DNA from 4 places in the Mesorhizobium sp. B2-5-4 genome. Region 2 is predicted to be linked to each of the others. Evidence: predicted binding sites of a transcription regulator. Region 2 holds the regulator's gene; each other region holds the start of a gene.
The links. Region 2 encodes PhoB, which activates phosphate uptake and scavenging genes when phosphate is short. Its sites were predicted from a motif close to TGTCATNNANCTGTCAT; they were not measured.

Region 1 (7,895 bases), on a different contig from region 2:
TCGCGCTGATCGTCATCGCCATCGTCATGTGGGTGGTGCTGCACCGCTCGGTGTTCGGGCGCTATCTCTACGCCATCGGCAAGAACGAGGAGGCGGCGAAATATTCCGGCATTCGCACCGGGCGCGTCGTCATGGCGGCTTACGTCATCTGCGGCGTGCTCACCGCGCTGTCGGCGATTTATTTCGCCATGTATACGCGCTCGATCTCGCCGGCCAGCCATGGCCAGTTCTACGAGCTCTACGCCATTGCGGCCGCCGTGCTAGGCGGCTTCTCGCTGCGCGGCGGCGAGGGCTCGCTGATCGGCGTCATCCTCGGCACGGTGCTGCTGCAGGAATTGCAGAACCTGGTCAACCTGCTCGGCATTCCCTCCTCGCTCAACTTCGCGGTGATGGGTGGCGTCATCCTCATCGGCGTGCTGGTCGACCAGCAATGGGGCGTGTTCCGGGCGCGGCGGCGGATGGTCGATGCCGCCCGCAAGGGCGCGGTCGGCGCGGCGGCGGAATAACGCCAGCCAGCGTGGTGCTTGTCCCTGTGGAGGAAGTAGCATACCCGCGCTGCGGGGAGCCGCGGGGCTGGCGTGCCTTCATGGCCACCGTCGGGTCATCCCGTCCATGCGGCCTTGACTTAACTACCTGCTGCCCTCGCGCGCGGCGCGGCGAACGCTTTGCAAAAGGATGGCAAGGCAGCCGACCAGCAGCAGCCCACCGCCAAGCAGCGGTGGCAGTGCGAGCAGCTTCACCCCCGCGGTAACGGCGGCCACCAGGACCAGCGCCAGCAGCGCCAGATTGCCGTCATCGACGAACATGCCGAAGAATTCCCTGGCGACGAGACGAAGGACGTTCATCGGGCGAGCCCTCCGGCTGCTGTCGGACGGGTGCCGCGCAGCCAGCGCACCATGGCGAAGGACGCCAGAGCGACGATGGCGAAGATGGCGAGCAGGGCAAGATCGGCGCCCGGCCAGTCGGCGCCGATCCCCTCGCCAGTCCAGAAGATGCCAAAGCTGGTCAGCATCAGGCCGACCACGAATTTCAGCGCATTCTCGGGCACGCGCGCCAGCGGCCGGTGAACCGCCAGGCCGACAAGCATCACCAGGATGAAAGCGGCCAGCGCGCCCATGCTGGCGTAAAATGTCTGTCCATGCGCGGCGCCGACGGCGATGACGATGAACACCACCTCGACGCCCTCGAGCAGCACCGCCTTGAAGGAGGCCAGTCCGGCGAGGTAGTCGGCGCGCCGGTCGTCGGCCTGCCGGTGCAGCGCCGCGGTTTCCTTGGCGAAGGCCGCCTCCTCGTCATGCAGGGCGATGACGCCGACGCTGCGCAGGATGGCCTTTCGCAGCCAGCGCATGCCGAACAGGATCAGCAGCACCCCGACAGCGAACTGCAGCGTCGTGACCGGCACCAGCGCCAGCAGCGGCCCGAACGCCAGCACCAGGGCCGCCAGCAGCGCCAGCGCCAGCGCGGCGCCCGTCAGTGCCGGACGCCAGCTGCGTGTCACCCCGACCGCAAGCACGATGGTGAAAGCTTCGACAACTTCGACCAAGGAGGCGAGAAATGCCGCCGTGATTGTCGAGAGGACGGGTGTCAATGTCTGCATCAAGGCTTCCTGTCTGGCTCGACCCTGATTCCCGGGGCGAATTCCGGATCGTAATCCAGAATCACCCTAGGCGGCCAGCATCCCCAAGCGTTCCGGCGGCAGCGCAAGCAAACGGGTGAAGCGGGCCCGGCTCTAGATCAGGCCCGACATGTCGGAAAAGGCCATCGCCTTGCGCAGCAGCTCGGCGAAGCGCTCGCCGGCCACCTCGCGCGGGCCGCTATTGTCGATCGACGTGACGCCCGGACCGGACAAGGTCACATTGGCGCTGCGCGCCAGCCGCGCCAGCACTTCGCCGCGCGACTCGCGGCCGCGCATCGCCAGCCGTTCCGCCAGCACCTCGGGCGAAGCGGTGATCTCGACGATTGCCAGATTGGCATAGCGTTCGCGCAAGGTGGGGATGATCGCGCGCGACACGTTGGCCACGGCGACGTGGCCATTGGAGACGGACCAGTCGACATCGGCAGGCAGGCCATAGCGCAGGCCATGCGCTTCCCAGGAGATGGCGAAGGCGCCGTCGGCATCGGCCTCGGCGAAGGCGGCGTCGGCCAGCGTGTCGTGATCCTCGCTCGCCGCGTCGCTCGGCCTGGTGATGACGCGGCGCACGAACTCCAGTTGCGTCTCGTCGGCGAAAAGCGCCTTGGCATAACCGATCACCGTGTCCTTGCCGGCACCGCTCGGGCCCACGACAGCGACAAAGACGCCGTGACGGATCGGAAAGGTTTCGGCGGACAGTTCGCGCTCGATCAAGGCCGACACCATCATGCCACCCGGCGTCCCTGCCGCCATACGGTGCGTACGACCGGAACGTGATCGTCGACGCGCACGCGCACCAGATCGGCGCGGCGTCCCTGCTCGATGACACCGCGGTCGTCAAGGCCGACGGCCTGCGCCGGGTTCTTCGAAACCATGGCGACGGCCTGCGGCAGCGAAATGCCTTCGACCATGTCACCGAGGAAGAAGGCCGACTGGATCAGGCTGAAGGGGATGTAATCGGAGGACAGGATGTCGAGCAGGCCGTCGCTGGCCAAGGTGCGGGCCGAGACATTGCCCGAATGCGAGGCGCCGCGCATGACATTGGGCGCGCCCATCAGCACGCCGAGCCCGGCGGCCTTCGAGGCCCGCGCCGCTTCCTCGGTGGTCGGGAACTCGGCCACCCGCACGCCCTGCTCAATGGCCTCGTCGACATGGGCCGACGTGGCGTCGTCGTGGCTGGCGAGCACGATACCGCGCTCCTGGCAGGCGGCGGCGATGAAGACGCGGTTCGGTCCGGAGTTGCGTGCCGATTCGTCCATCCGCTTCTCGCAGAATTTCTGGAAGTCGCGATCCGAGAGTTTCAGCTTGCGCTGGTAGTAGTAGGCATAGGTTTCCAGATTGACGAACTGGCGCTGGCCCGGCGCATGGTCCATCAGCGATGCCAGCCTGACCCGCTCGTCGCCGTCGAAATTGGCGAATGCCTTGAGGCAATCCGGCGCTGAAACCTCGCAGCGAAGATGCAGGAAATGATCGGCCCGCAGACGGTCCTGCGCAACGCTGTCCTCGATCGCATCGGCCAGCTTGCGGATGTCGTCCAATGTCAGGTCGGCGTCTTCGTCCATGCCGACGCGGAGCGCGTCGAGCACGGTGGTGATGCCGGCGGTCGCGACCTGCGCGTCATGGGCAAGCACCGCGGCGATCGGGTTCCAGCGCACTTTCGGCCGCGGCGCGTAATGGCCTTCGAGATGATCGGTGTGGAGTTCGACCAGCCCGGGAATGATATAGTCGCCGCCCATGTCCTCGCCGATGCGGCCAGTGCCAGCATCGATGCCGGCGATAAAGCCGTCGCGCAGCACCAGTGAACCCTCGACGATCTCGTCGGCAAGAACGATGCGGGCGTTGGAAAGGACAGTTTCGACGGTCATTGCGGGTAGTCCTTGATTCTTGCAGTCGGGTTCGTTCAGGCGATTTTCCGGGCCGGGCGGCGTCCGAGGCCGTGCTGGGAAAGCGCCATGAACGGCGCACCGGGTTCGGGTTCGACAAACAATGTCAGCGCATCCACCAGCACGGGCTGGCGCAACACATCGGCGAAAAGGCTGTCGATCGCCGCGCGCAGCCGGGGGCTTTCCTGCGGTCCGGCTCGGCCGGACAGGGTCATGTGGAAGCGGAAGGTGTCGAAGACATAGGGGTAACCCCATTGGCAGAGATTGCGAAACTCGGCCGGCTTCAGCGAATCCGGACTGCGCCGCTCGATCTCGGCCTCGCTCAACGGAGCGCGAAACCGGTCGAAATCGCGCACGACGTCGTCGGCGAAGCGGTTGAGCGGAGGCAGCGGACCATCCGGCACAAGCGCGAAGAAGCCGTCGATCTGGCTGACGACAAGGCGCGGGACCGTCACGACAGGCGTTGCTTCGGCAAAACGGTCGAGCGCCGCGCGCAGCGAAGCCTCGGTCTCTGTGGCAGCCAGGTGGAAGGGCGCTTTCAGCGTGGCATGAAAGCCATAGCGGCGCGCCGAAGCGGTGTGGAAGGCCACTTCCGCCGCAGACAAGTCGGCAACAGCCTCAACAGGCCTGGTCGCGGCACCAAACGGGTCGCGGCCCAGCCAGTTGGCGGCGATTCGCGCCAGCGGCTCGTCCTGCCGGGGAGTGAAATAAATGGCATAACGCATGGGAAGTCCTCGTTAAAGCGCGCCGCGTTTGAAGTGAGGGTGCGACGCGCTTTAAGTCTTCATTTGGTGCATGTCGTCGTCCCAAAACCGCTACGCACTTTTGGGCGACATGCACTGGAACCGTTGCCATAGGTGATTTCCATGACGGATTGACGAAGCTTTGAAGGGTTTTCGAAGGCAAATCGACCCTCAGGGTCGTTAGCCGACGATTTTTCAAAGCTGGACCAATAGGTTCAGCCGGAAACGCAGAGCGGTCAGGCCTTCATCAACCATTCGTGCTCGGGCGCATTGTGGAATTTCCACGTCCGCTTCGGCCCGGCCATCACATTGAGATAATAGAGGTCATAGCCGTGGCAGGCGGCACAGGGATGATAGCCCCTGGGCACCAGCACCACGTCGCCGTCCTCGATCGCCATGGCTTCGTCCAGCGCGCGCCGGCCATCCTTGTCGGCGTCGGTATAGACGCGCTGGAAGGCAAAGCCCTGCGGCGGGTTGAGGCGGTGGTAGTAGGTCTCCTCGAGATAGGATTCAGCGGGCAGGTTGTCCTGGTCATGCTTGTGCGGCGGGTAGCTCGACGTGTGGCCGCCGGGCGTGATGACCTCGACCACCAGCAATGAGTCGGCGGGCTGGCCTTCCGGCAGGATGTTGGTGACGTAGCGCGTGTTGGTGCCCTTGCCCCGCACCTCCTGGCCGAGATCGTCCGGTCCGATCACCCGGACCGGCAGGCCGCCGCCAAGGCCGGGCGCCGAGCACACGCCAAGTTCCAGCTCGGTATCGGCCGTCACCGACCAGTCCGATCCCTGCGGCACGTAGACGGACCACGGCTTGCCCTCGAAAGGCGACATGCGCTCGCCGAGCAGGCCGAGGTCCTTGCCGGCGGCTGTCGCGGTACCCTTGCCGGTCACGAACACCAGGCAGACTTCACGGTCGCCCGTCTTTCCCGAGGCGCTTTCGCCTGGTTTCAGCCGATGCAGGTCGAAACCGACATAAGTCCAGCCGGCGCTTTTCGGCGTCACATGCGCGACGCGGCCATGGCCCTTGTCGGCTTTGACGAGCAGTTTGGACATTTTGTCTCTCCTGTTCCAGTGGCTTGACGGGTTGCAGCTTGTCCAGGCCGACGATTTCACCGGTTGTTCAAAACGATCATCGCAGACGCCTCAGATTGGCCGAGGCGCTGCAAGCTAATCGCCTACGCGACCAGTCACTCCTTCGGTTCGGGCTCGGCCTCTTTTTCTTCAGCCGGCTTGTAGAGATAAAAAAACTGCCAGGCGCCGTAGCCGGCGAAACCGAGCGCGATCACGCCCCAGAACGGCGTGCCGGAAGCGAATTCGATCACCGACCAGATCAGGCAGACCGCGACGACGGCGATGCGCCGCCAAAGCGGGCGGAAGAACGGGTGTTCATAATCTTTCATCGCGCCATCCGTAACTCAGCAATCTGCCTCAGATAGACCGCGCGGCACCGTGAATCCAGCCTTCAGGCACTCGGAAAGCCTTGTGTCTCGACGGTGTAGCCGGCATCCGTCATCACCCGCATCAGCTCCTTGTAGCCGACCTCAGCCATCTTGAGCGGCGGGTTCTTCCTGGGATCCTGCTCGGCCTCGACCACGAACCAGCCTTCATAGCCATGATCCGCGAAGCGCTGCACGATGGCGCCAAAATCGAGCGAACCGTCGCCCGGCACGGTGAAGGCGCCGAGCGCCACGGCGTCGAGGAAGGACTGCTTCGTACGGTCGAGCTTGTCGATCACATCCATGCGCACATCCTTCACATGGACATGGCTGATGCGCTTGTGATGGTTGTCGATGGCGCGCAGCACGTCGCCGCCGGCAAACGCGAGGTGTCCGGCATCGAGCAGCAGCGGGATGCCTTCGCCGGAATGGCGCATGAAGGCATCGAGCTCCGGCTCGGTCTCGACCACGGCCGCCATGTGATGGTGATAGGAAAGCGGCATGCCTTGCTCGGCGCACCATTCTCCGAATTCCGTCAAGCGCCGCGCGTAGGCTTTCATCTCATCACTGGTGAGCTTCGGCTTGGTGGCGAGCGGCTTGGATCGGTCGCCCTGGATCGAGCGGCCGACCTCGCCATAGACGATGCAAGGCGCGTCAACCGCCTTGAACAGGTCGATCATCGGCTGGATGCGGTCCTTGTTGGCAGCCATTTCCTCGTCGACCAGCGTGCCCGAGAACCAGCCGCCGCAGAGCGTCACGTCGGCGGCCTTCAGGATCGGCAGCATGACGGCGGGATCGTTGGGGAAGCGGCGGCCCATCTCCATGCCTGTAAAGCCGGCCGAGCGCGATTGGCGCAAGCATTCCTCCAGCGACACGTCATCGCTGAGTTCGGCAAGATCGTCGTTCCACCATGCAATGGGGGACATGCCCAGTTTGGCTTTCAAGTCGTCACTCCGGTGCTAAAACAGTTTCTTGTTCGTTGGAGCCGCCCTCATCCGCCTGCCGGCACCTTCTCCCGGTAAACGGGAGAAGGGAGGAGCCTCGGCGCCGACATCAATCGCCGATGGTCTGCATCTGCCGTTTCTCATCATAGACCTTGCGCGCCGCGTTGACCTGGCTGCGGGCGGACACTTCCGGCACCGCCACGTCCCACCAATGGCCGCCGGCGTCGGTGGAAACCAGCGGATCGGTGTCGATGACCAGCACGGTGGTGCGGTCGTTCTTCTTGGCCTTCTGCAGCGCGTTTTCCAGCTCGGCGATGGACGGCACCTTCTCGGCGATCGCCCCCATGCTCGCCGCATGCGCGGCGAAGTCGATGTCGGGCAAAATATCGTGGCGCGAGTCCTTCAGGAGATTGTTGAAGTTGGCGCCGCCGGTCGCCATCTGCAGCCGGTTGATGCAGCCAAAACCCCTGTTGTCGAGCAGCACGATGGTGAGCTTGAGGCCAAGCATCACCGAGGTGGCGATCTCGGAATTCAGCATCAGATAGGAGCCGTCGCCGATCATGACCACGACCTCATCGTCGGGCTTGGCCATCTTGGTGCCGAGCCCGCCGGCGATTTCGTAGCCCATGGTCGAGAAGCCGTATTCGGCATGGTAGGAGCCGGGCGCGCCCGCTTGCCAGAGCTTGTGCAATTCGCCGGGAAGGCCGCCTGCGGCATGCAGCAGCGTCACGCCGGAGCCCATGGCGCGCTGCACGGCGCCGATCACCTGCGCGTCTGAGGGGAAAGCGGCATTGGTCGAGGCCGTCACCTTGGCCGCGTCGGCCTGCCAGGCTTTCTTGCCGGTGACCGCATTGTCGGTCCAGGCCTCAGGCGCCTTCCAGCCTTGCAGCGCGGCGGCGAGTTCGGCGAGCCCTTCGGCCGCGTCGGCGACCAGCGGCAGCGCCCGGTGTTTGCCGGCATCGAAAGGCTGCACGTTGAGCCCGATGATGGTCTTGCCGGACTTCTTGAACAGCGCCCACGAGCCGGTGGTGAAGTCCTGCAGCCGCGTGCCGATGGCAAGCACCACATCGGCCTCTTCCGCCAGCCGGTTGGCGGCCGAGGTGCCGGTGACGCCAACCGCCGCCATGTTGAGCTTGTGATCGTCCGGCAGCGAGGACTTGCCGCCTTGCGTCTCGCAGACCGGAATGCCCGCGCCTTGCGCGAATTTGGCCAGTTCATCGGAAGCCTGCGAATAGAGAACGCCGCCGCCGGCGATGATCAATG
Region 2 (7,895 bases):
GGGCATTTCTCGGCCATCGCCGGTGCCGTGGCACTGGCCATCCTGGTCATTCCCGTCGTGGTGCGCACCACCGAGGACATGCTCAACCTTGTGCCGAACGCCTTGCGCGAGGCCGGCACGGCGATTGGCGCGCCACGCTGGGTGGTCATCCGTTCGGTGGCCTACCGCGCGGCGATGTCCGGCATCGTCACCGGCATATTGCTGGCCATCGCCCGCATTTCCGGCGAGACGGCGCCACTTCTTTTCACGGCGCTGAACAACCAGTTCTGGTCGAGCAACCTCAACGCGCCGATGGCCAGCCTGCCGGTCACCATCTTCCAGTTCGCTCTCAGCCCCTATGAGGAATGGCAGCAACTGGCCTGGACCGGCGCACTCATAATCACATTGACGGTTCTCGCGCTCAGCATCTTTGCGCGCAGCCTGACCGGACGCAGAGAGGACAAATGAGCCAGATGTTGTCTCCAGACATGACGATTGCCACCGAGGCGGCCGCCAAGGCGAAGATCGAGGTCAAGAACCTCAATTTCTACTACGGCCAGTCGAAGGCGCTGAAGGACATCACGCTGTCGCTGCCCGAGCGCAGCGTGACGGCCTTCATTGGACCGTCGGGTTGCGGAAAGTCGACGCTGCTGCGCGTCTTCAACCGCATCTACGAACTCTACCCCAAGCAGACCGCCGAGGGTCAGGTGCTGCTCGACGGCCAGAACGTTCTCGACCGCTCGCAGGATCTCAACCTGTTGCGCACCAAGATCGGCATGGTGTTCCAGAAGCCGACGCCGTTCCCGATGTCGATCTATGAGAACATCGCCTTCGGCGTCAGGCTCTATGAGAAGATCGGCAAGGCCGAGATGGACGGCCGTGTCGAGCAGGCGCTGAAGCGCGCCGCGCTGTGGAACGAGGTCAAGGACAAGCTCAATGCCAGCGGCCTCAGTCTGTCGGGCGGCCAGCAGCAGCGGCTTTGCATCGCCCGCACCGTGGCGGTGAAGCCGGAGGTCATCCTGCTCGACGAGCCGGCCTCGGCGCTCGACCCATTGTCGACTGCCAAGATCGAGGAATTGATCGACGAGTTGCAGGCCGACTACACGATCGTCATCGTCACACACAACATGCAGCAGGCCGCGCGGGTCTCGAAGCAGACGGCTTTCATGTATCTGGGCGAGCTGGTCGAATTCGACAAGACCGAGAAGATCTTCACGTCGCCTCGCGAGAAGCGCACGCAGGACTACATCACCGGCCGCTTCGGCTGATCTCACGCATACGAGGACCAGGATCATGGCCGAACACACAGTCGCAGCCTTCGACGAGGATCTCGGACAGATCAGCAAGCTGATCAGCGACATGGGCGATCTTGCCGGCACGATGGTCGGCGGCGCCACCAAGGCGCTGCTGAATTCCGACAATGCGCTGGCACAGCGCGTCGTCTCCGACGACGCCATCATGGACGCGCGCCAGCGCGAACTCGACGATCGCGCCATCACCCTGATCGCCAAGCGCCAGCCGATGGCCGACGATCTGCGTCATGTCGTCGGCTCCATCCGCATGGCGGGCGATCTCGAACGCATCGGCGACCTTGCCAAGAACATTGCAAAGCGCGTCGGCTCCGTCGGCCTTACCGCCACCCCGCGCGATCTGTCGCACTCGATAGATTCCATGGCGCAGCTGGTGCTGATCCAGGTGCAGGGGGTAGTCGAGGAATACGCGGCAGGCGATGCCGCCGCCCTCGCCAAGCTCAGGAATGACGACGAACGCATCGACATCAAATACACTTCGGTGTTCCGCGAACTCCTGACCTACATGATGGAGGATCCCCGCAACATCACGGCTTGCACGCATCTTTTGTTCTGCGCCAAGAATCTCGAACGCATCGGCGACCACGTGACCAACATCGCCGAGAATGCGTATTATGTGCTGACCGGCACGCAACTGCCCGCCAACCGTCCGAAGCAGGACGAGACGGCGATGTCGGTGCCGGCGGCTTGACGGCAGGGATGATCAATCGATGATCGCGCCACGCATCATGGTGGTGGAGGACGAGGAGCCGCTCGGCGTGCTTCTCCGCTACAATCTGGAATCGGAAGGCTACCAGGTCGAGGTGGTGACACGCGGCGACGAAGCCGAGATCCGCCTCCAGGAGAACGTGCCCGACCTCCTGGTGCTCGACTGGATGGTGCCGGCGGTTTCCGGCATCGAACTCTGTCGGCGCCTGCGAATGCGGCCCGAGACCGAGAGGCTGCCGATCATCATGTTGACGGCGCGCGGCGAGGAGAGCGACCGCGTGCGCGGCCTCTCGACCGGTGCCGACGACTATCTGGTCAAGCCGTTCTCGACACCGGAATTCATGGCCCGGGTCAAGGCGCTGCTGCGCCGCGCCAAGCCGGAAGTGCTGTCCAGCGTGCTCAAGGTCGGCGACATCGTGCTCGACCGGGAATCGCACCGTGTCTATCGCAAGAAGAGCGAGATCCGGCTCGGACCGACCGAGTTCCGCCTGCTCGAATTCATGATGCGTCATCCCGGCCGCGTGTTCTCGCGCAGCCAGCTGCTCGACAATGTCTGGGGCGAGACGATCTATATCGATGAACGCACCGTGGACGTGCATGTCGGCCGGCTGCGCAAGGCGGTCAACAACGGCCGTATGCCGGACGTGATCCGCACCATTCGCGGCGCTGGTTACGCGATCCGCGAAGACTGAAATCAGGCTACATTCTTGCCCGGAACGCCGGGCCTCGCCAGCACGCCCGGCGCGAAAATCTCCTGGTCCACGAAGGTCAATGCGCGCATAGCGCAACCTTCGCGGATGAGCGGCAGCTCGTTCGGCTCGGTGTCGAAGGAAATCGATTCCGAATGCTGGCCGCCGGCGGTCTGGCCGATGGCCTCGCGCAAGGCCGGCTCGATCAGGTCGAAGGCGGCGGCGCTGACGCCGACCATGGCGACGGGTGCGGGATCGATCAGCGCGAACAGGCTGCCCAGCCCATAGCCCAGCGCCTCGCCGGCCTTGCGATAGGCTTCGCGCTCCGGTCCGTCTTTCTCCCTTGCCGTCGCGGCGAGTGTCCGCATCTGCGCATCGCTGACATCTGCGACCGGTTCGGCGTCCTCGCCAAGCTGCCTGGCGTTGCGCCAGATGGCGTAGTTGCCGGCATAGGCCTCGACGCAGCCGCGCCGTCCGCAGCGGCAGAGCGCGCCTCCCGGGCGATGGATCATGTGGCCGAACTCGCCTCCCGATGAATGCGTGCCGGTGAACAGCTCGCCCTTCAGCACCAGGCCCATGCCGATGCCGTGCGAGAGCAGGATGGCGATGAAGTCGTCGCGGTAGCGTTCGGGGTCGCGCCAGCGCAGCGCCACCGCCATCATGTTGCAGTCGTTCTCCATGGTGGCGGGGATGCCGAACTCGGCTTCAAGTATGTCGGCGAAGGGAATGTTCGTCTGCGGCGTGATCGGCGACCACAGCATCGCACGCGCCTCGCTGTCGGTGATGCCCTGGATCGCCAGCGCGATGCGGGCAATACTGCGGACGTCGAGATCGGGGTCCTCGAGGCGCCGCCGCACTATTGCCGTGCATTCGCCGATCAGCGCCTCGCGCGACATGGTCAGCGTGTCCAGCCGTCGCTGTTCCTCGGCGACCACCTGGCCGGAATAATCGATGACGGCGACGGACAGGAAATTCAGCGACAGCACCACGGTCATCACAGCCGCGGCCTCGGGGTTGAGGCCAAGGCCAACCTGCGGCCGGCCGCGTTTCAGTGAACCGGCTTCGTTCGGCTTGCCTTCGGTCAGGATACCCTCGTCGATCAGGTCGGCTGATATCGCCGATATGGTCGAGTGGCTGAGGCCGGTGGTGGCGGCGATCTCGGTGCGCGAGGGCTGACCACCCTGACGCACGGCTGCAATCACCATGGCGCGGTTGCGCCGGCGCAGATCGTCGTGGCGGATTCCGACCGACATGCTTCCCACATCCTCCCGTCGCCGCGGTTCTTGACACCCCCTCGAACCTCTCCGGCAATGGGCCGAATACTGGCAGATGCGGCAGGAGCTGTCATTTATTTATTGCGGGACTCGAAAAAAGGCTCCCGGCACCTCAAAATCCATCAGAATCGATGTTGACAGTGTTCCGACGATGGATCAGTGTTTTTTCGAGGCTCGAAAAAATAGGGCCTATGCCGGCCTTCGGGCCAGTTTGGTCGCGCCATACGCGGCGCAGGGAGGATATACCATGAAGAGATTCACAGTCGCCATCCTGGCGGGTGTCGCCATGTCGCTGACGCTGGCGTCGGTGGCGCAGGCGAAGGACAAGGTCATCGGCGTTTCCTGGTCGAATTTCCAGGAAGAGCGCTGGAAGACCGACGAGGCCGCCATGAAGAAAGCGATCGAGGCCGCGGGCGACAAGTACATTTCCGCCGATGCGCAGTCCAATCCCGGCAAGCAGCTGACCGATGTCGAAAGCCTGATTTCCCAGGGCGCCAATTCGCTGATCATCCTGGCGCAGGATGCTTCGGCCATCGGCCCAGCGGTGCAGAAGGCGCTCGACGAGGGCATTCCGGTCGTCGGCTATGACCGCCTGATCGAGAACAAGGACGTCTTTTACCTGACCTTCGACAACAAGGAAGTCGGCCGCATGCAGGCTCGCGAGGTGTTCAAGGTCAAGCCTGAAGGCAATTACGTCTTCATCAAGGGCTCGGGTGCCGACCCGAATGCCGACTTCCTGTTCTCGGGCTCGATGGAAGTGCTGAAGGAAGCCATCGACAGCGGCAAGATCAAGAATGTCGGCGAAGCCTATACGGACGGCTGGCTGCCCGCCAACGCCCAGAAGAACATGGAGCAGTTCCTCACCGCCAACGACAATAAGGTCGACGCCGTGGTCGCGGCCAATGACGGCACCGCCGGCGGCGTCGTCGCGGCGCTGACGGCGCAGGGGCTCGCCGGCACCGTGCCGGTCTCTGGCCAGGACGGCGACCACGCCGCGCTCAACCGCATCGCGCTCGGCACCCAGACCGTGTCGGTGTGGAAGGATGCGCGTGAACTCGGCAAGAACGCCGCCGAGATCGCCTCGCAGCTCGCCGACGGCAAGAAGATGACCGACATCGCCGGCGCGAAGGACTTCACGACGCCTGGCGGCAACACCGTCAAGTCGCTGTTCCTGACCCCGGTCGCCATCACCAAGGACAATCTCAACCTCGTCATCGACGCCGGCTGGATCAAGAAGGACGAAGTCTGCGCGGGCGTCGCCGCCGGCAGCGTCGCGGCCTGCAACTGAGTTTGACCGCTTGAAGAATGAAGGCGCCGCGGCCCCCAAGCCGCGGCGTTTTCTCAAAAAGATTTGTGTTTCCGCATCACGCGGATAGCTTCTAGGCTGGGTTCGGCATCCGCGTCAGACGGCCAGCCGGTTGGAGGAAATCATGACCGACACGACGTCCAACCTGCAGGCCGATACCGCGCGCGCCTCGGAACTCGGCGCGGTTGCCCGGTTCCTGAAAGCGACCGAGATCGACACCCGTATGCTCGGCATGATTGGCGCCCTGCTGCTGATCTGGGTCGCGCTGCATGTGATTTCGAGCTTGCGTCTTGGCGTCAATCCGTTCGATTTCGACAGCCGCACGTTTCTGACGCCGCGCAATCTATGGAATCTGTCGGTGCAGACGTCCGCGGTCGCAATCATGGCCTGCGGCATGGTGCTGGTCATCGTCATGCGCAACATCGACCTGTCCGTCGGTTCCGCCGAGGGCCTGATCGGCATGGTCATGGGCTTTGCCCAGGTGCATTTCCTGGTCCGGTTCGTGGGGCTTGAACTCGGAAATCCATGGATTTGGGTGCTGGCACTGGTCATCGGCCTGGCGCTCGGCCTTTTGATCGGCGCCTTCCAGGGCTTCGTCATCGCCTATCTCGAAGTGCCGGCCTTCATCGTCACGCTGGGCGGCCTGCTGGTCTGGCGCGGTGCCGCCTGGTGGGTCACCAGCGGCCAGACGGTGGCACCGCTCGACGCCACCTTCCAGCTGATGGGCGGCGGACCGGCCGGATCGATCGGTGCGACCTGGAGCTGGGTCGTAGGCATCGTCGCCTGCCTGGCCGTCGTGTTGGCGCTGTTCAACGGGCGGGTGCAACGAAAGCGGTTCCGCTTCCCGCTGCGGCCGATCTGGGCCGAGACGCTGCTCGGCGTCGTCACCTGTGCCGTCATCATGGGCGTGGTGTGGCTGGCTAACTCCTATCCGTGGCCGATCGGCATCGTGAACCGGTACGCGGCCGCCAACAACATCACCGTGCCGGAGGGCGGGCTATTCATCGCCCACGGCATCGCCATACCGGTACTGATGGCCGTCGCCGTCGGTCTGGTCATGACCTTCATCACAAAACGCACCCGTTTCGGCCGTTATGTCTTTGCCATCGGCGGCAATCCGGAAGCGGCCAACCTCGCCGGCATCAACACGCGCTGGATCACCATGAAGGTGTTCATGATCATGGGCGTGCTGGCCACGATCGCCGCCGCCATTTCGTCGGCCCGGCAGAACTCGGCCACCAATGTGCTTGGAACATTGGATGAGCTGCTCGTCATTGCCGCGGCCGTCATCGGCGGCACGTCGCTTGCCGGCGGCTCGGGAACGATCATCGGCGCCATGCTCGGCGCGTTGCTGATGCAGTCGCTGCAGTCGGGCATGGTGCTGCTCGGCGTCGATTCGCCTCTGCAGAGCATCGTCGTCGGCGCCGTGCTGGTCATCGCGGTGTGGCTCGACACCGTTTACCGCAAGCGCGTTTAGGGAGGCATCACCGTGATTGACAAGACTGCTCCTGCAGCCACCGCGCTGGTCGACATGCGTAATATCTCGATCGCATTCGGCGGCATCCGTGCCGTCGACGATGCCTCGATCGATCTTTTCCCCGGCGAGGTCGTGGCGCTGCTCGGCCACAACGGCGCCGGCAAGTCGACGCTGATCAAGATCCTGTCCGGCGCCTACAAGCGCGACTCCGGCCAGATATTCGTCAATGGCGAGGAGGCAGCGATCTCCAACCCGCGCGACGCCAAGAAATACGGCATCGAGACGATCTACCAGACGCTGGCGTTGGCAGACAATGTCGATGCCGCCGCCAATCTGTTCCTCGGCCGAGAGCTGATGACCGCCTGGGGCACGCTCGACGACGTCGCCATGGAGGCCGAGGCGCGCAAGGTGATGGGGCGGCTCAATCCTCGCTTCCAGCGTTTCAAGGAACCGGTGATCAAACTATCGGGCGGACAGCGCCAGTCAGTGGCGATCGCACGCGCCATCCTGTTCAACGCCCGCATCCTGATCATGGACGAGCCGACGGCGGCACTCGGCCCCCAGGAAACGGCACAGGTCGGCGAACTGGTCAGGCAGCTCAAGTCCGACGGCATCGGCATCTTCCTGATCAGCCACGACATCCACGACGTGTTCGAGCTTGCCGACCGGGTCTGCGTGATGAAGAACGGTCAGGTCGTCGGCACGGCACGCACCACGGATGTCACCCAGGACGAGGTGCTGGGCATGATCATCCTGGGTAAATGTCCTCCAGGTGCCATACCGGGGCCGGGTGCGCTGAAGATCGCCGCCTGAGGCCGGCCAGGCTGCTCGGGCACGCGCCGTTGCCGTTCACATGATATGCCAGTGATCACGATGGCTTGGCCTGACCATTGTGTTGGCCCGGCGACTTGCCCATAAAGGTCCTGTTTGATCGTGGACCGCATCATCCGTTGAAGAAGCTTTTTCCAATCGTCGCGTTCATTGCCGTTGCATTGATCAGCATGACCATGGCGGGATTCGCTTATTTCGCGACGCAGGAAGCCGCCCGCATCAAGTTCGAAGGGGCGGCCGATGACGCCCTCAATCGGATCGAGAGCCGCATCGACCTGCATCTGTCGCTGCTGCGCTCGACGAAGGCCCTGTTCGACGCGC
Region 3 (7,895 bases), on a different contig from region 2:
GGACGGGCGCGGCTGGACGGTCTCGCCAATCAACCTGGCCGAGCTCGAGCAGATTGCGGTCTATCGCGAGGCGGTCGAGGTCGCGGCGCTGCGGCTGACATGCGGGCAAGCGGACAAGAGCGCCATCGATGTCATCGAGGCGATGCTCGATTCCTGCGACGAAAACACCCCGCGCGAGGAATGGCATCGTGTCGGCATGGATTTTCACATCGAACTGGCGCGGCTCTCCGGCAACGAATTCCTGTTCCGGGCGGTTCGGGACGCCATGACGCGCCTGTCGCGCGCCCGCTGGCTGGAAGTGCGTGACGAAACGGCCCTTGGCCGTGCCTGGCTCGAGCATCGCGCCATCCTAGCCGCTACACGCCTTGCTCAGGCCGATGAAGCCGCGCGGCTCCTGTCGGCCCACATCGTCGGCAGCCGCGACCGGCTGGTGACGTCGCTTGCCAACGACCGACGAGGCCTTCGCGCGAGGGGATTTGCCGTCGTCGCCGCTTAGTACGGCCTATGCGCGGCAGCCCGCTCGCCGGAAAACAGGCGGCATCCGACGCGAAGCGCACTTTCAGCCTCGCTTCATGCAAGCCGATGGCGTAAGAGCGGCGATGGAAAACAATCGCTTTGAAACACCCGTGACCGTCAAATCCGTCACGGCGGGAAGCACTCAGCTCTTGCATTCGGCAAGGGAGGCTTCCGATTACCTCCTCAACAGTTGGCCGGGCAAGCGCAGCGCCAAGCATCGTGCGGCGCTGCAGGCCTGCCACGACGCACTCGCCGGCGACAAGCCGGCGATGAATGCCCGACGCGCTTTCATCGCCGCGGCGCGGGAGGTGGATGTTTTCATCAGCGACAAGGCGCCAGCCTGACATAGACTGATACCGACAATTCGGATTGAGGCACGGCCCGCATTCGCGGGCCGCATGCCGTTATTCCTCGGTTTCGTTCTCCGTCTCGGTCTCAGGCTTCGAACGCTCGCGCGCGGCAACCTTGGCCGCCAGTTTTTCAGCCTTCTTGGCCGCCTTCTGGCGGTCGCGCTCCTTGCGTTCCTGATCGTAGTTTGGTGCTCGCGCCATATCGGCTCCTTTTGTCACTGCCTTGCGGCCCTGCACCTGCCTAGGAGCATTAGCCGTCAAACACAACAGCCGAAGCGACAATGCGTGGACGCTGGTGTCGAAGAGATGCGGGGCTTGCCAGATGGGCGCCACAATGATGTAGGAAACCCAGGGCGCCAATGAATTGAGAGCTGCCTGTTTGTTTTGATCAAGTGACCGATGGCCACAATTTCGCGGACCGCAGCAAAACTTTTTTATTATGCGCGAAACGTCGCGCGCGACGTGGCTCCGCAAGCGCTGTTTCGCGCCAGGCTGGCCGGCCGTCTCGAAAGGGCCCGGCTTTCCGGTGGGGCGGTGCGCCAGCGGTTGAATTACTACAACAAGCTGCAGGAAGGTTTCGCGCCAAGCGCCAATGCCAAGCGCATCAGCAAGCTGCCCTTCACGCCGACCATGTACTATTATGACCTGAAGGAATTCGCCCGCTATTTCGATCCGGATTTGCTCATCGACCTGGAATACGGCGACGTCAGGCGTGTGCCGAAGGTGCCGACGATCGTCAAGGATCGACCGATCCGTAACGACGACAAGAATGCGATCATCATGAAGCTGGACAAGTTTCGCCACTTCCACATGCCGGCTGACGCCATCTCGTTCGCCGACAAGCTGCCGGCCGTGGTCTGGCGCGGCGATCTCAACAATCCGATCAGGACAAGATTCCTGAAAGCCGTGCGCGACCTGCCGTTCTGTGATGTCGGCTCGCACAAGCCGAACGCGCCTGCGGAATACGCCAAGCCTTTTCTCAGCATCAGCCAGCACCAGCGCTATCGCTACATCGTCTCGCTCGAGGGTAATGATGTGGCGACCAACCTCAAATGGATCATGAACTCGAAGTCGCTTTGCCTGATGCCGCCGCCAACCTACGAGACATGGTTTGCCGAGCGACAGCTCGAAGCCAATGTCCACTATGTGCCGCTAGAGGCAGACTTCTCCAATCTTGCCGAAAACGTCGCCTATTTCGAGCGGCACCCGGCCAAGGCAGAGCGCATCATCGCCGCCGCGAACGCCTATTGCGGGACATTCGACGACGAGCGGACCGAACAGGCGATCTCGCTGCTGGTGCTCTACAAATACTTCGTGCTCTCTGGCCAGATCAAACCTGATGCCGAGGTGTGGCGCTACATAACGGGCTAATGCATGTCGCCCGGAAGTGTCCTCGGTTCCGGGATAACGACATGCATAAAATCAGAAGCTTACAGCAGGTCGGGCGAATCCTGTTCGCCGCGACATGCTGTAGTTGCCGCGGCATCCCCGGCGCGTCTCGTCGAGGCCGGCCATCACGTGTCCGGGCACTGCCGGAATGCGTGCACTAAAGATGCGCAACGCTGCGGCAACCATCCCGGCTGTTGTCTGTTTAGTGGCGCTTGTTTTAGACTACGAGAACGATGGCCACCATACAACGGACGACGGCAAGGGTCTTCTACTACGCGCGAAACGTCATGCGCGATATCGCACCCTAGGCGATCTTCCGACGACGGTTGGCGGGCCGCCTGGAACAGGCCAGACTCTCGAATGAAGCCGTGCGCCGACGGCTGAATCACTACAACAAGCTGCAGAACGCTTTTACGCCAAGCCCGGATGCCGTGCGCATCGACAAGATGCCGTTTGAACCGAGCATGTATTATTACGACCTGAAGGAATTTGCCCGCTATTTCGATCCGTCATTGCTCATCGACCTGAAGTTCGGCGACGTCAAAGGCGTGCCCAAGCTGCCGACGCTCGTCAAGGATCGGCCGATCAGCGTCGACAACGGCAACGCTGTCGTTATGAAGTTCAACAAGTTTCGCCACTTCCACATGCCCGTCGACACCGTCGCCTTCGCCGACAAACGCCCGGTCGTGGTCTGGCGCGGCGACCTCAACAATCCGATCAGGACACGGTTCCTGGATGTCGCGCGCGGCTTGCCGTTCTGCGACGTCGGTTCGCACAAGCGCAGTGCACCGGCTGAGTACAGCCAGCCGTTCCTCAGCATCAGCCAGCATCTGCGCTATCGCTACATCGTCTCGTTGGAGGGCAATGACGTGGCGACCAACCTCAAATGGATCATGAATTCCAACTCGCTCTGTCTGATGCCGCCGCCGACCTACGAAACATGGTTTGGCGAGAGCCAGCTCGAGGCCGGTGTCCACTATGCGCCGCTCGACCCGGACTTCTCCGATCTTCGTGAAAAGATAGATTATTTCGAGCAGCATCCGGCCGCGGCGGAGCGCATCATCGCCGCGGCCAATGCCTATTGCGGCAAATTTTCCAATGAACGGGACGAGCAGGCGATCTCCCTGCTCGTCCTCTACAAATATTTCGTGCTCAGCGGCCAGATCGAACCCGATCCCGAGCTCTGGCGGTTCATCGGGACCTAGCTCTTGTGCTCGGCCCGACGCCGCTGATCAGATGTCGCTGCGGTCGAGAACCATGTCGGCGGGGCCGAAGCGATCCTTCGCCGTCAGTTGCTGGTGCCAGTAGGGGTAGAGCAGGGGCGGTCGGCTAACGGCGTCGAGGCGCTGGCGTTCCTCGGTGCCGAGCTCCAGGGCGGCGGCCGCGAGATTGTCCTTCAGCTGGACGTCGTTGCGGGCGCCGATCACCAGCGACGAGACGGCAGGGCGGCCGAGCAGCCAGGCAAGTGCCACCTGCGCCGCCGACACACCACGATCCTTGCCGATGTCGACCAGCAGATCGACGATCCGCCACAGCCGGTCCTCGTCGCGGATCGGCGGCTCGGACCAGCCGGCGAGCTGGCGGGCGGTCGGGCTGTCGCGGCGGTATTTGCCCGACAGCAGGCCGCCGGCGAGCGGGCTCCAGACCAGCACGCCCAGCCCCTGGTCGACCGAGATCGGCAGCAGCTCGTACTCGGCCTCGCGCGCTTCCAGCGTGTAGTGGATCTGTTGGGTGACGAAGCGTTGCTGGTGGCGGCTGTCGCTGATGGAAAGCGCCTTCATCACCTGCCAGCCGGAATAGTTGGAGCAGCCGATGTAGCGCACCTTGCCCTGGCTGACCAAAGTGTCGAGCGCGGCAACGGTTTCCTCGAGCGGGGTGAGGCCGTCCCACTGGTGGACGAAATAGATGTCGATGACATCGGTCTTCAACCGCTTCAGGCTTCTCTCGCATTCGCGGATCAGATGGTGGCGCGACAGGCCTTCGTCGTTCGGGCCCTTGCCGATCCGCATCCGCGCCTTGGACGCAATCAGCACATCGTTCTTGCGCTTGCCGCCGAGCGCTTCGCCTATAATCTCTTCAGACAGGCCGTTCGAATAGACGTTGGCGGTGTCGATGAGGTTGATGCCGGCGTCAATGCACATATCGATCATCCGCTTGGCTTCGGCGAGATCGCTGTTGCCGACCGCGGCGAAGGGCCCGGAGCCGCCGAAGGTCATGGTGCCAAGCGTCAGTGTCGAAACCTTCAGGCCCGAACGGCCAAGGGTGCGGTATTCCATGTCAGATCCTCACGATTTTGTTGAAGAGGCGTGCCGCCAAGGGGCAGGCCTGGAACGCGACCGCGGATTTGTAGGACAATTCGGCCGGCTTGTCGCCGTAGAATGACATTGGATCGATCACACATCGCCGAATCCGCCGTGGCGGCAATCGCGCCCGGGCTGCAATAAAACCGTCACCGCCGGCCTATATTGAAGTCGGCTCAGGTGTTTCCATTCTTGGCCGCTGGCCAGAAATTGGGGCGCCAGTGGTAACCGACAGGGCTTGCAAGCGGAGCAGCTGATATGACCGAGCTAAAAAAGAATTCCCCTGCCAAGGACTGGCTCGAAGCCGAGCTCGCCGACACGCTTGACGAAGATTATGAGCTCGAAATGTCGGAGCCGGCGCTGTCGATGGAGATCGCCAAGATCTACAAGAACTCGCATCCGCCTTCGATCGATCGCATGCAATATTTTCGCGACCTGATCAGCTTGCAGTCCGAATTGATCAAGCTGCAATCCTGGGTCGCCTATCACAAGAAGAAACTGGTGGTGATTTTCGAGGGCCGTGACTCCGCCGGCAAGGGCGGCGTCATCAAGCGCATCACCCAGCGGCTCAACCCGCGTATCTGTCGCGTCGTGGCGCTTCCGGCGCCGACTGAACGCGAGAAGTCGCAATGGTATTTCCAGCGCTATGTCCCGCATTTGCCGGCAGGCGGCGAGATCGTGTTGCTCGACCGCTCCTGGTACAACCGCTCCGGCGTCGAACGGGTAATGGGTTTTGCCAACCCCGAGCAGGTGGAGGAGTTCTTCCATGACGTGCCGGAGTTCGAGCGCATGCTGGTGCGCTCGGGCATCACCGTGGTCAAATACTGGTTCTCGATCACCGACGAAGAACAGCAGATGCGCTTCCTGATGCGCATCCATGATCCGATGAAGCAGTGGAAGCTGTCGCCGATGGACCTGCAGTCACGTGTGCGCTGGGAACAGTACACCAAGGCCAAGGAGGAGACTTTCGCGCGCACCAACATCCCCGAAGCGCCCTGGTTCATCGTCGAGGGCAACGACAAGAAGCGCGCGCGCCTGAACTGCATCGATCATCTGCTGAAGCAGCTGCCGTACGAAGACGTGCCGCACGAGGAGATCACGCTGCCGGAGCGCGTCTTCAACCCCGAATACGAACGCCAGGTCCTGCCGCGCGAACTTTACGTGCCGGAGAAATATTGAGGAACCTTTCCTTCTCCCCGTTTCACGGGGAGAAGGTGCCCGAAGGGCGGATGAGAGGGGCGCAGGGCTAACTGGTTAGACCGCCATTCGCAGGACTACGCCAGCATCATCTTCGTTCGGCAGCACCGCCCCTCATTGTCCTGCCGGACCTTTCTCCTGGTATAGTGACGGGGAGAAAGGAGCTGCGCCAAAAGGGCTCGGCCTAAGCCCTGTTGATGACCACGTGTGTGGCAAGTGCCGTTGCCGCCTGTTCGGTGCACTGATAACCAAGGTTGGGCATGTCGAGGCCGGCAAAAAGGTTTTCTCCCTTGCCCAGCAGCACCGGTGAGATTGCCAGGTGCATCTCGTCGATCAGCCGCTCCTGGAGATATTGCCGGATGGTGGAGACGCCGCCGCCGACCCGCACGTCCTTGCCGCTGGCCGCTGATTTTGCCTGCTCTAGCGCCGAATGGATCCCGCCGGTGACGAAATGGAAAATCGTTCCGCCTTCCATCGTGATGGGCGCCCGCTCGTGGTGGGTCAGCACGAACACCGGCACATGATAGGGCGGATTGTCGCCCCACCAGCCCTTCCACTTGTCGTCGGGCCATTCACCCCGGATCGGGCCGAACATATTGCGGCCGAGGATCCAGGCGCCGAGGTTCTCGAAGCTGCGCGCCGCAAAGTCCTCGTCGACGCCTGTCTCGCCGCCTTCCTCGCCAAACATCTTGCGGAAGGTGCGGGTGCTGAAAGCCCATTTGTGCAGGGCCATTCCGCCGACGCCGAGCGGATTTTCCAGACTCTGATCAGGCCCGGCGCCGTAGCCGTCGAGGGACAGGCTGAAAGCGTTGACGCGAAGCTTGGACATGAAGACCTCCTCGGTAACCAGTTGTATTTTGCAAGTGGTTTTCTTCTAGCAAACTGATTGTGAATTGCAAGCGGTATTTTTCGGATCGAAAGACATCTATCCAGACCTTTGCACCAAGCGATGTCCAGACTGTTGTGTAGCGGTCGGCACGGACGCCAGTGGCGGCCGTCGAGTCAGCCGCGATATCAACTCATTCGCCTGTAAATTTCACGAAACGGATGTGGTGCCCGCATTGACGAGGCCGACAGGGAACCGGGTCAGGAAGCATCCTCTGGAGGCGTTAGCCGTACCTCTTGGCCGAGGTGCGGGCTGCCGGCCGCCTCCGGCCGCGCGGTTATTTTAGCTGCAGCTGCCGGTTTTTGTCAGCGGGAATTCGAAGGAACCGCCGACCGCTCGAAAGAGTGGTGACATCTACTGAAAGGCCTTGCCCGGGACCTTGAGACTACCCTTTCAGCATTTCCGCCACTTCGGGAGCGAAATAGGTCAGGATGCCGTCGCAGCCGGCACGCTTGAAGGCGAGCAGCGATTCCAGCATCGCCTTCTGGCCGTCGATCCAGCCATTGGCGCCGGCCGCCTTGATCATCGAATATTCGCCCGACACCTGATAGGCGAAGGTCGGCATCTGGAATTCGTCCTTCAGCCGGCGGATGATGTCGAGATAGGGCAGCCCGGGCTTCACCATCAGCATGTCGGCGCCCTCGGCGATGTCCTGCTCGGCCTCGCGCACCGCCTCGTCCGAATTGGCGTGGTCGATATAATAGGTCTTCTTGTCGCCCTTGAGCAGGCCGGCGGTGCCGACGGCTTCGCGATAGGGGCCGTAGAAGGCCGAGGCGAATTTGGTGGCGTAGGACATGATCGCCACGTCCTGAAAACCGTTGGCGTCGAGCGCGTCGCGGATGGCACCGATACGGCCGTCCATCATGTCTGATGGCGCGATGATGTCGGCGCCGGCAGCCGCCTGGATGACGGCCGCCGCCGCGACCTGTTCCACGGTTTCGTCATTGACGATGATGCCGTCGCGCAGAATGCCGTCATGGCCATGGCTGGTGAACGGATCGAGCGCCGCGTCTGTGATGATGCCGATCTCGGGCACCGCCTCCTTTATCGCGCGGGTGGCGCGGTTGATGATGTTTTCCGGGTCGAGGATGTGCGAGCCGGTCTGGTCGCGCAGGCCGAGATCGACATTGGGGAAGGTGGCAAGAGCCGGGATGCCGAGCTTGGCCGCGCGTTCGGCCTCCTTGACGGCAAGGTCGACCGACAGGCGGAAGACGCCGGGCATGGCAGCGATCGGTTCGCGGACATTCCTACCCTCGA
Region 4 (7,895 bases), on a different contig from region 2:
GGAGCCGTCGCCACGCGGAATGACGTGGGCGATCTTGCAGGCAAGATCGTCCACCTCGAACTCGGTGACGCGCTTGGCAGCGCTGCGGCCGGTCAGCAGTTCCTTCCAGCCGTGCTCGAAGCCCATGCCGAACGGTGAAACCAGGCCAAGGCCCGTGACGACGACACGCCTCATCGCAGGTCCTCCCCGGTGATGACTGCCGAAAGCGTCAGGCCGAAGCCTTGTCAATGTACTTCACCGCATCGCCGACGGTCAGAATGGTCTCGGCTGCGTCATCGGGGATCTCGACACCGAATTCTTCTTCGAACGCCATGACCAGTTCGACCGTGTCGAGGCTGTCAGCGCCCAGATCATCGATGAAGCTCGCCTGCTCCGTCACTTTGTCGGCATCGACGCCAAGGTGTTCGATGACGATCTTCTTGACGCGCTCTGCGGTGTCACTCATTTGGGCATCCTCGTCTTTTGGTTGTCTGTCTTCGTTAGCGGGCGGAATGCCGCTAATCAAGCTGAAAGATGGTCCTGCCGGAAACGCAACGGCCACGGACCGGTTTTTGCCCGAACCGCCGGGTTGCGGGCCGCATTACACGAAAAATAGCCAAGGTCCAAGCCGAAATGGTGGGTTTTCACAGCGCGGCGATGTTACCGCGGACCTTGCTCAGATCCTCACTCAGATCATCGCCATACCGCCATTCACATGAATGGTCTGCCCGGTTACGTAGGCGGCCTCGTTCGAAGCCAGATAGGCAACGGCGGACGCCACTTCGGCACTGGTGCCCATGCGCTTCGTGGGGATCGCCGCCATGATCGCCTCTTTCTGCTTGTCGTTGAGCTTGTCGGTCATCGCCGATTCGATGAAGCCCGGAGCGACGCAGTTGACGGTGATGTTGCGGGTGGCGATCTCCTGCGCCAGCGACTTCGACAAGCCGATCATACCGGCCTTGGAGGCACAGTAATTCGCCTGGCCGGGATTGCCGGTCACGCCGACCACCGAAGTGATGTTGATGATGCGGCCATGGCGGCGGCGCATCATCGGGTGGGTCAGTTCACGGGTCAGCCTGAAAACGGCGGTGAGGTTAACCTCCAGCACCATATCCCAGTCGGCGTCCGACATGCGCACGAACAGGCCGTCCTTGGTGATGCCGGCATTGTTGACCAGAATGTCGACGCCCTCGAGATCGGCCTCCGCCTTCTGGCCGAGTGTCTTGACCTCGTCGCGGTTCGACAGGTTGGCCGGGAACAGCTTGACCCGGTCGCCCAGTTCGGAGGCCAGCGTTTCCAGTTTCTCGAGGCGCGTGCCGTGCAGGCCGACGATCGCGCCCTGCGCATGCAGCACCCTGGCGATCGCCTCGCCGATGCCCCCCGTTGCGCCGGTGACAAGCGCCTTGCGGCCGGTCAATTCGAACATTTTTGTCTCCAGGTTGAGAAGAGGGCACCCCGCATAGGGATGGTATCAAATGGCGTTTTATGCAAGCGCCGCCAATGCCGCCTCGACCTCGGCCGCGGAACCTACAGAGGCGGTGGCGATGTCGCGGTTGATGCGCCGCGCCAGGCCCGAAAGCACCTTGCCGGCGCCGATCTCGTAAAGCGTGGAGACGCCGTTGGCGCCGAACCATTCCACCGTTTCGCGCCAGCGCACGCGGGCAACCACCTGTTCGACCAGACGCCGTGCGATCTCATCGGGGTCACTAGTCGGAGTGACGGTGACGTTGGAGACGATGGGCACCACCGGCGCGGCCCTCGCGACGCTCGCCAGCGCCTCGCGCATGATCTCGGCCGCCGGTGTCATCAGCGCGGAATGGAAAGGCGCCGAAACCTGCAGCATCAGGGCCCGTTTGGCACCCTTTTCGGTGCACAGTCTCGCCGCCAGTTCCACCGCGGCTCTCGTGCCTGATATGACCAGCTGACCGCCGCCATTGTCGTTCGCCACCTGGCAGGCAGCGCCCTTGCCAGCGCCCAGGGCGGCCTCGGCACAGGCAGCTTCGACATCGGCCTGCTCCAATCCGATGATCGCCGCCATGGCGCCCTCGCCGGCCGGCACCGCCGCCTGCATGGCGTTGCCGCGAATGCGCAGCAGACGGGCGGCATCGGCAACGGAAACGAAGCCGGCGGCGGCGAGTGCCGAATATTCGCCCAGCGAATGGCCGGCGACATAGGCGACCTTGTCCTTCAGCGAGAAACCGCGCGCTTCCAGCGCCCTGATCGCCGCCAGCGACACCGCCATGAGGGCCGGCTGCGCATTGGCCGTCAGCGTCAGGGTCTCTTCGGGACCTTCCCAGATCAGCTTCGACAGGTTTTCGCCAAGCGCGTCATCGACTTCCTGGAAGATCCTGCGCGCCTCTGGAAAGACATCGGCAAAATCCTTGCCCATGCCGACAGCCTGGCTTCCTTGTCCTGGAAAGGTGAATGCGACGGCCATGCGAGGGCTCCCCAGACTTGTTTTGCTTGCCTGATACTACGAATTTTCCCTGCCTGTGACGCAAGGCAGGCCGCCAAGTCAAGCCCGGTTCAACCCGGCGCCTAATCCGAACCATGCGCCGAGCGCCTGTTCCCAAAGGGCTTTGCGGCGATCACACCTGATGAAAACCGCTCACGAATCGTTTGCTGGCTCTTCTTATTTTCGTCACAGGCGCTAGCTTTGCGTGACAATTATATGACAATCGAATGACATGGATTGTCTTGGGGTGGGAAGTTAAAGTGGCAAAGAGCTTTAAACGTGCCGGCAACGCCGTGCCGCAGTTCCTGGAAGACGATCCGTCCACCGGCTATCTCCCGGGCCGGCGATGGCCGGTCGTCCGTTACGGGCTGATCAGCCTGGCGATCTCGGCCGTGCTGGTGTTCGCCATCGAACTGATCGTGCGCGGCGATGTTGCCGGCACCGTTTCCTTCTTCCTGCAGCCGTTCAAGCCGGGCTGGACAACCATCGTCGTGTTCGCGCTGGTCCTGATCGGTCTCGACGCGGTCCTCGGGCGCAGTCATCAGAGCCTGATGATCGTGGCGCCGCTGACCCTGTCGCTGGCCTTTGTCGGCCACCAGAAGTCGCATTATCTCGGCGATCCGCTCTATCCGACGGATTTTCTCTATGCCCGCCAGATCTTCGCCCTGCTGCCGCTGCTGGTGCGCGAGCGGCCTATGACCGCGCTCGCCATGGTCGCGGGCATCGTCGCCGGCCTGTCCCTGCTCGTCTACGGTTGGCGGCTTTGGCGCCGCGAGGTTCCAGCCCTCAGCCACAAGGGCCGCCTTGCCCGGCTGACGCTGGCGGTGCCGCTACTCGCCTTCTTCGTCTCGATCATGGACTACGCCACTTTCTCGTGGACGCGGGACCGGCTGCAGATCATCCCCATCATGTGGGACCAGAAGGAAAACTATGCCTCCAACGGCTTTGCGCTCGCCTTCGCGCTCAACGTGCCGATGGCGCATGTCTCGGCACCACCAGGCTATTCCGACAAGGCAATTGCGGCCATTGACCGAACCAATGTGACGGCCTCGGTACCTACCGAGAAGCCCGACATCATCGTCGTCATGAGCGAATCCTTCTGGGATTCGACCAAACTGCCCGGCGTCACCATCACCCCGGATCCGATCCCCAATGTGCGGGCGCTCCGCTCCGGCTCGATGTTCTCGCCTGAATTCGGCGGCATGACCGCCAACATCGAATTCGAAGCGCTTACCGGGTTCTCGAACGCCTTCCTGCCGGCCGGCAGCATCCCCTACCAGCAATATGTACGCACCCCGACGCCGTCGATGGCGACCTTCCTGAAGAGCGAAGGCTATAGGGCACGCGCCATCCATCCAGGCACAAACTGGTTCTGGAATCGCGGCGCGGTCTATGCCGATTTCGGCTTCAACGACTTCAAATCGGAAGAGACGCTGCCGCCCATGGAAAAGCGCGGACCGCTGGCATCCGACGCCGCGATGACCGACGAGATCATCCGGGAAGCCAACGCCAGCGACGACCCGGTCTTCTTCTTCGCCGTCAGCCTGCAAAACCATGGCCCGTATGAACCGAACCGCTATTCAAACCCGACCCACTCGGTGCAAGCCCCGATCAGCCAGTGGGCGCGTGACTCGCTGATCTCCTACGCCGAGGGTTCAGCCGACGCGGACCGCGGCCTCGAGCGGCTGATCGAATGGGCCAAGACGCGCGAGCGGCCAACGATTGTCGCCTTTTTCGGTGACCACCTGCCGCCGCTCGGACCGGTCTATGTCGAGACCGGCTTCCTGAAGGACAATGTCGCGCCACGCAAGGAACCGACACCGGAGGCGGCTCTCGAACACCACGCGACACCGCTGATCATCTGGTCGAACCGCTCGGGCCCGGTCGCGAATCTGGGGACGGTGAGCCCTGCCTTCCTGCCCTATCATATCCTGACCGCCGCGGGCATCACCCACCCCTACTACACCGGTTTCCTGGGCGAGATGCGGGAGCGCTATCGCGTCGTCGACCGCAACTTGTTGCTGACGCCGACGGGCGAGGCGACGTCCGACTGGGCTCGGCAGAAGGAGATCGACCCGGCGATCCGCGATTTCCGTCTGTTGCAATATGACATGATGTTCGGCAAACGCCTCGCGGCACCCGACTTCTTCCCTGAAACGGTCGACAAGGTTGTCTCCCATACGAGTTGAGCCGACCGGTCGGCTCAGGCCCGATGCTCTCGGGCCATCGGTTCAATTCGTCAATTGCAGCTTCGAGAACTTGTTGGCGATCTGCAGGAACACGTCCGGCAGTTTGGTCGGGTCATTGACGGCATAATAGTTGCTCGGGTCGGAAGCGCAGGCGCTGTAAAGCGTACGGTTGGCGGGCGTGTCGGATTGCAGCACCAGAGTATAGATTTGCACCGCCTCGTTCTTCAACTGCGTGCAGACGCTCTTGGTCCAGCCGTCGACATTGCGGGCCGCCGTGGCCTGGTTATCCGACCCGAAGCGGCCACCCGCCAGATAGCCATAGGATGTGTAGTCGGATTTCGTCGGCTGTTCGCTGGCACCATAGACGACATTCTCACCGTCGGTGAGCAACAGCACGATCTTGCTGATGCCAGGCGTCTTCCACGGCGCCCCGTCGGTATAAGGCGGAGCGGGCGACAGCACACGCATGCCCCACGACAGGCCCTCCGACACGTTGGTGCCCGAGCCGTTCCACTCGGTCATCTGGCTTGCCGCCTTGCGCAGCTTGTCGAAATCTTCGGTCAAGGGAACGACAGGGGTCGGGCAGGAACGGTTCGGGCCAACGGTGATGGAAGTTCCTGTCTCGGTGATAAGTTCCTTGTCTGGCGCCACATATTTGGCGACTTTTTCCTTGGTGGCTTTGTCGGGATCGCTGCCGAGGCCGCTGAAGTCGATGCCGAGCCGGTTGTTGCCTTTCTGTTTGTCCAGCTTAACAGTGTCGCCGGTGTCGGCGAGATAAGAATTGTTGTAGTATTTTGCCTCATTGCCATAGGTGCCGGACGGCATCTGCGCATCTCCGGGATCATCCGGCGCAAAATAGGGAACGAACAGCGTGTCGGGCTTGGTCGGATCGGGCGGCGTGTCGGAAATGTTGTAGGCGCCGGGCCGCGCCTCCACGCAGCCCTTCCATCCCGTGTCGTTCCATCCGGGCTCGGCCCATCCGGTGTCCTTGAGCTGCTTGAACAGCGCCATGTGGTTCGGGCGTTTGCCGTCGATGACGGGGAAATTTATGCCGTTGGTCGAGGATTTGCCGTCCATATCGATCCAGGACGGGTCGAACCCGTCGCCGTTGACGTTCACGGCCGTGACGAATGGCACCAGTGAGGCACGGACCTGGCGCGTCGGCGATTTTGTCGATTCGAGAGTATCGAGCAATGATTTGGTCGCGGCCCTGAGCGCCGTCATACGGGCGCCGCGCATCGAGCCGGTATTGTCCAGCACCAGCACGACTTCGAGCTGATTGTTCGATTCGACCGCCGAGGCATCGACCACGATGTGCTTGCTTTGGCCAAACAGGAAAGCGAAGTTCAGATTGACGTCGGCCGAGGCGACCGCCTTGGTCTTGATGAAATTGACGCCCTTGTCGACGGTCAGCGTCGCCTGCGCGTTGACGAGTTCGCCATGCCCGGCGATGTTTGCCTGGAAATAGCGGTTGAAGGCGTCGGTGCGGGTAATGTCCAGATCGCCAAGATGCGACGAGGCAAGATTTGCGGAATCGAGCGCGTTCTGCAGGTTGCTCTTCGCCCGCATCATGGTCGAGACATCGGTCGCGAAGGCCACGGTTGACAGAATGGCTGGCAGCCCCAACCCCATCAGAAGCGCGAAATTGCCGCTCTTCGAGCGCCAGAATCTGTTGAGAAGCATCCTTACCCCCGGGAAAGCCTGCCGCTTGATATGCGCGGTTGCCCGGTCTTTTGCATGTTGCATGATGAACCGACCGTTGACGGTGGGGCTCAACCCGGCGCAGGCTGACACTGTGGTTAAGCGCCGGTTGCCGGGAAAATCGCCAGGCCTTGCGCGCGCCGCAGCTTGATTTTGCGGTGGCTGCGACATCGGGGATGCCGCTTGCCCTTGCCTTATCAGCGGATTGCTGTATAGACGCCGCCAATCTGCCGGTCCCAGCTGGGGGCTGAACGGAGGGCCGGAGGTTTTTTCTAGAACCTTCGTGTGATGCCAGAAGCGCTTCCGCCTCCCGTGTCTCCGCTCTCGACCGTCTCGTCATGCTCCTTTCTTCCCCGCGCCTTTCGAGGCACACGCGGGTCAGAGAAGTTGCAGAGGCTTTTGCCGCCGGGAACCGGGAGAGAAACGAAGAAAGGCACTGATACATAATGGCTCTTTACGAACATGTGTTTCTTGCCCGGCAGGACCTCTCGCAGCAGCAGGTCGATGCGCTTGTCGAACAGTACAAGGGCGTCATCGCAGCAAATGGCGGGTCCGTCGGCCGGGTCGAGAACTGGGGACTGAAGTCCCTCACCTACCGGGTCAACAAGAACCGGAAGGCATACTACACGCTGATGGACCTCACCTGCCCGCCGGCGGCGCTCAACGAGATGGAGCGCCAGATGGGTCTGTCCGAGGACGTGCTGCGTTTCCTGACCATCAAGGTCGAGGCGCATGAGGAAGGCCCTTCGGCCATGATGCAGAAGCGCGAAGAGCGCTCCGAGCGCGGCGGCTTCGGCGATCGCGACCGTGGCGATCGTCCGGCGCGCAGCTTCGGCGACCGCGGCGATCGTGGCCCGCGTTCGTTCGGCGATCGCGAAGGCGGCGACCGTGGTCCGCGCCGTCCGCGCGAAGGTTTTGAAGGGGGTGCAGAATAATGGTCGACATCAACCAGATCCCGACCCGGCGCCCTTTCCATCGCCGCCGCAAGACCTGCCCGTTCTCCGGCGCCAACGCACCGAAGATCGACTACAAGGATGTGCGTCTGCTGCAGCGCTACATTTCCGAGCGCGGCAAGATCGTGCCGTCGCGCATCACCGCCGTCAGCCAGAAGAAGCAGCGCGAGCTCGCCAAGGCGATCAAGCGCGCCCGCTTCCTCGGCCTGCTGCCCTACGTGGTTCGCTAATTCTTCCGAACGGGCGGTTCGCCGCCCGTTCCTTATCGCCGGCCATGACGGGCATGACCGGTTAGGCATCAAATCCCGAGTTGAGGTCAAAACCTCTAACTGCCGCGACAGGCAGGACAGCGACACCGGCGGCAACGCCCTTTTGCTTCCTGACCTGTTCCAGAGAATTCGGCGCCGGCCTTGTGGACGGACGCCCAACCAAAAGGAACATAATCATGGACGTCATTCTTCTCGAACGCGTCTCCCGCCTCGGCCAGATGGGCGATACCGTCAAGGTCAAGGACGGTTTTGCCCGCAACTTCCTGCTGCCGCAGGGCAAGGCGCTGCGCGCCAACGAAGCCAACAAGAAGAAATTCGAAGGCCAGCGCGCCCAGCTCGAAGCCCGCAA

Region 1: FJ492_RS02580 (DUF1045 domain-containing protein) is a predicted target of PhoB. The motif match lies at 4,380-4,396, and genes of this name have one in related genera.
Region 3: ppk2 (polyphosphate kinase 2) is a predicted target of PhoB. The motif match lies at 4,692-4,708, and genes of this name have one in related genera.
Region 4: FJ492_RS23705 (LTA synthase family protein) is a predicted target of PhoB. The motif match lies at 2,640-2,656, and genes of this name have one in related genera.

The regions. Positions count from the first base shown of each region.
Region 1 covers NZ_VFUR01000002.1:12,890-20,784, reverse strand. Annotated here, with positions in the region: gene FJ492_RS02605 (ABC transporter permease) at 1-506, shown strand, start outside; gene FJ492_RS02600 (hypothetical protein) at 630-845, opposite strand; gene FJ492_RS02595 (COG4280 domain-containing protein) at 842-1,597, opposite strand; gene phnN (phosphonate metabolism protein/1,5-bisphosphokinase (PRPP-forming) PhnN) at 1,730-2,359, opposite strand; gene FJ492_RS02585 (alpha-D-ribose 1-methylphosphonate 5-triphosphate diphosphatase) at 2,356-3,495, opposite strand; gene FJ492_RS02580 (DUF1045 domain-containing protein) at 3,531-4,238, opposite strand; gene iolB (5-deoxy-glucuronate isomerase) at 4,493-5,305, opposite strand; gene FJ492_RS02570 (DUF3329 domain-containing protein) at 5,440-5,652, opposite strand; gene iolE (myo-inosose-2 dehydratase) at 5,715-6,632, opposite strand; gene iolD (3D-(3,5/4)-trihydroxycyclohexane-1,2-dione acylhydrolase (decyclizing)) at 6,742-7,895, opposite strand, start outside.
Region 2 covers NZ_VFUR01000006.1:220,588-228,482, reverse strand. Annotated here, with positions in the region: gene pstA (phosphate ABC transporter permease PstA) at 1-447, shown strand, start outside; gene pstB (phosphate ABC transporter ATP-binding protein PstB) at 444-1,247, shown strand; gene phoU (phosphate signaling complex protein PhoU) at 1,273-1,980, shown strand; gene phoB (phosphate regulon transcriptional regulator PhoB) at 2,000-2,689, shown strand; gene FJ492_RS10085 (ROK family protein) at 2,692-3,939, opposite strand; gene xylF (D-xylose ABC transporter substrate-binding protein) at 4,208-5,248, shown strand; gene FJ492_RS10075 (sugar ABC transporter permease) at 5,391-6,743, shown strand; gene FJ492_RS10070 (ATP-binding cassette domain-containing protein) at 6,798-7,556, shown strand; gene FJ492_RS10065 (CHASE domain-containing protein) at 7,694-7,895, shown strand, end outside.
Region 3 covers NZ_VFUR01000004.1:105,128-113,022, forward strand. Annotated here, with positions in the region: gene FJ492_RS06580 (GntR family transcriptional regulator) at 1-496, shown strand, start outside; gene FJ492_RS06585 (DUF982 domain-containing protein) at 600-860, shown strand; gene FJ492_RS06590 (hypothetical protein) at 921-1,067, opposite strand; gene FJ492_RS06595 (glycosyl transferase family 90) at 1,266-2,237, shown strand; partial or broken gene FJ492_RS06600 (glycosyl transferase family 90) at 2,489-3,460, shown strand; gene FJ492_RS06605 (aldo/keto reductase) at 3,488-4,531, opposite strand; gene ppk2 (polyphosphate kinase 2) at 4,814-5,734, shown strand; gene FJ492_RS06615 (dihydrofolate reductase family protein) at 5,937-6,581, opposite strand; gene hemB (porphobilinogen synthase) at 7,024-7,895, opposite strand, start outside.
Region 4 covers NZ_VFUR01000022.1:63,738-71,632, forward strand. Annotated here, with positions in the region: gene fabF (beta-ketoacyl-ACP synthase II) at 1-174, opposite strand, end outside; gene FJ492_RS23690 (acyl carrier protein) at 209-445, opposite strand; gene fabG (3-oxoacyl-[acyl-carrier-protein] reductase) at 668-1,405, opposite strand; gene fabD (ACP S-malonyltransferase) at 1,463-2,416, opposite strand; gene FJ492_RS23705 (LTA synthase family protein) at 2,662-4,623, shown strand; gene FJ492_RS23710 (pilus assembly protein) at 4,666-6,306, opposite strand; gene rpsF (30S ribosomal protein S6) at 6,771-7,259, shown strand; gene rpsR (30S ribosomal protein S18) at 7,259-7,507, shown strand; gene rplI (50S ribosomal protein L9) at 7,723-7,895, shown strand, end outside.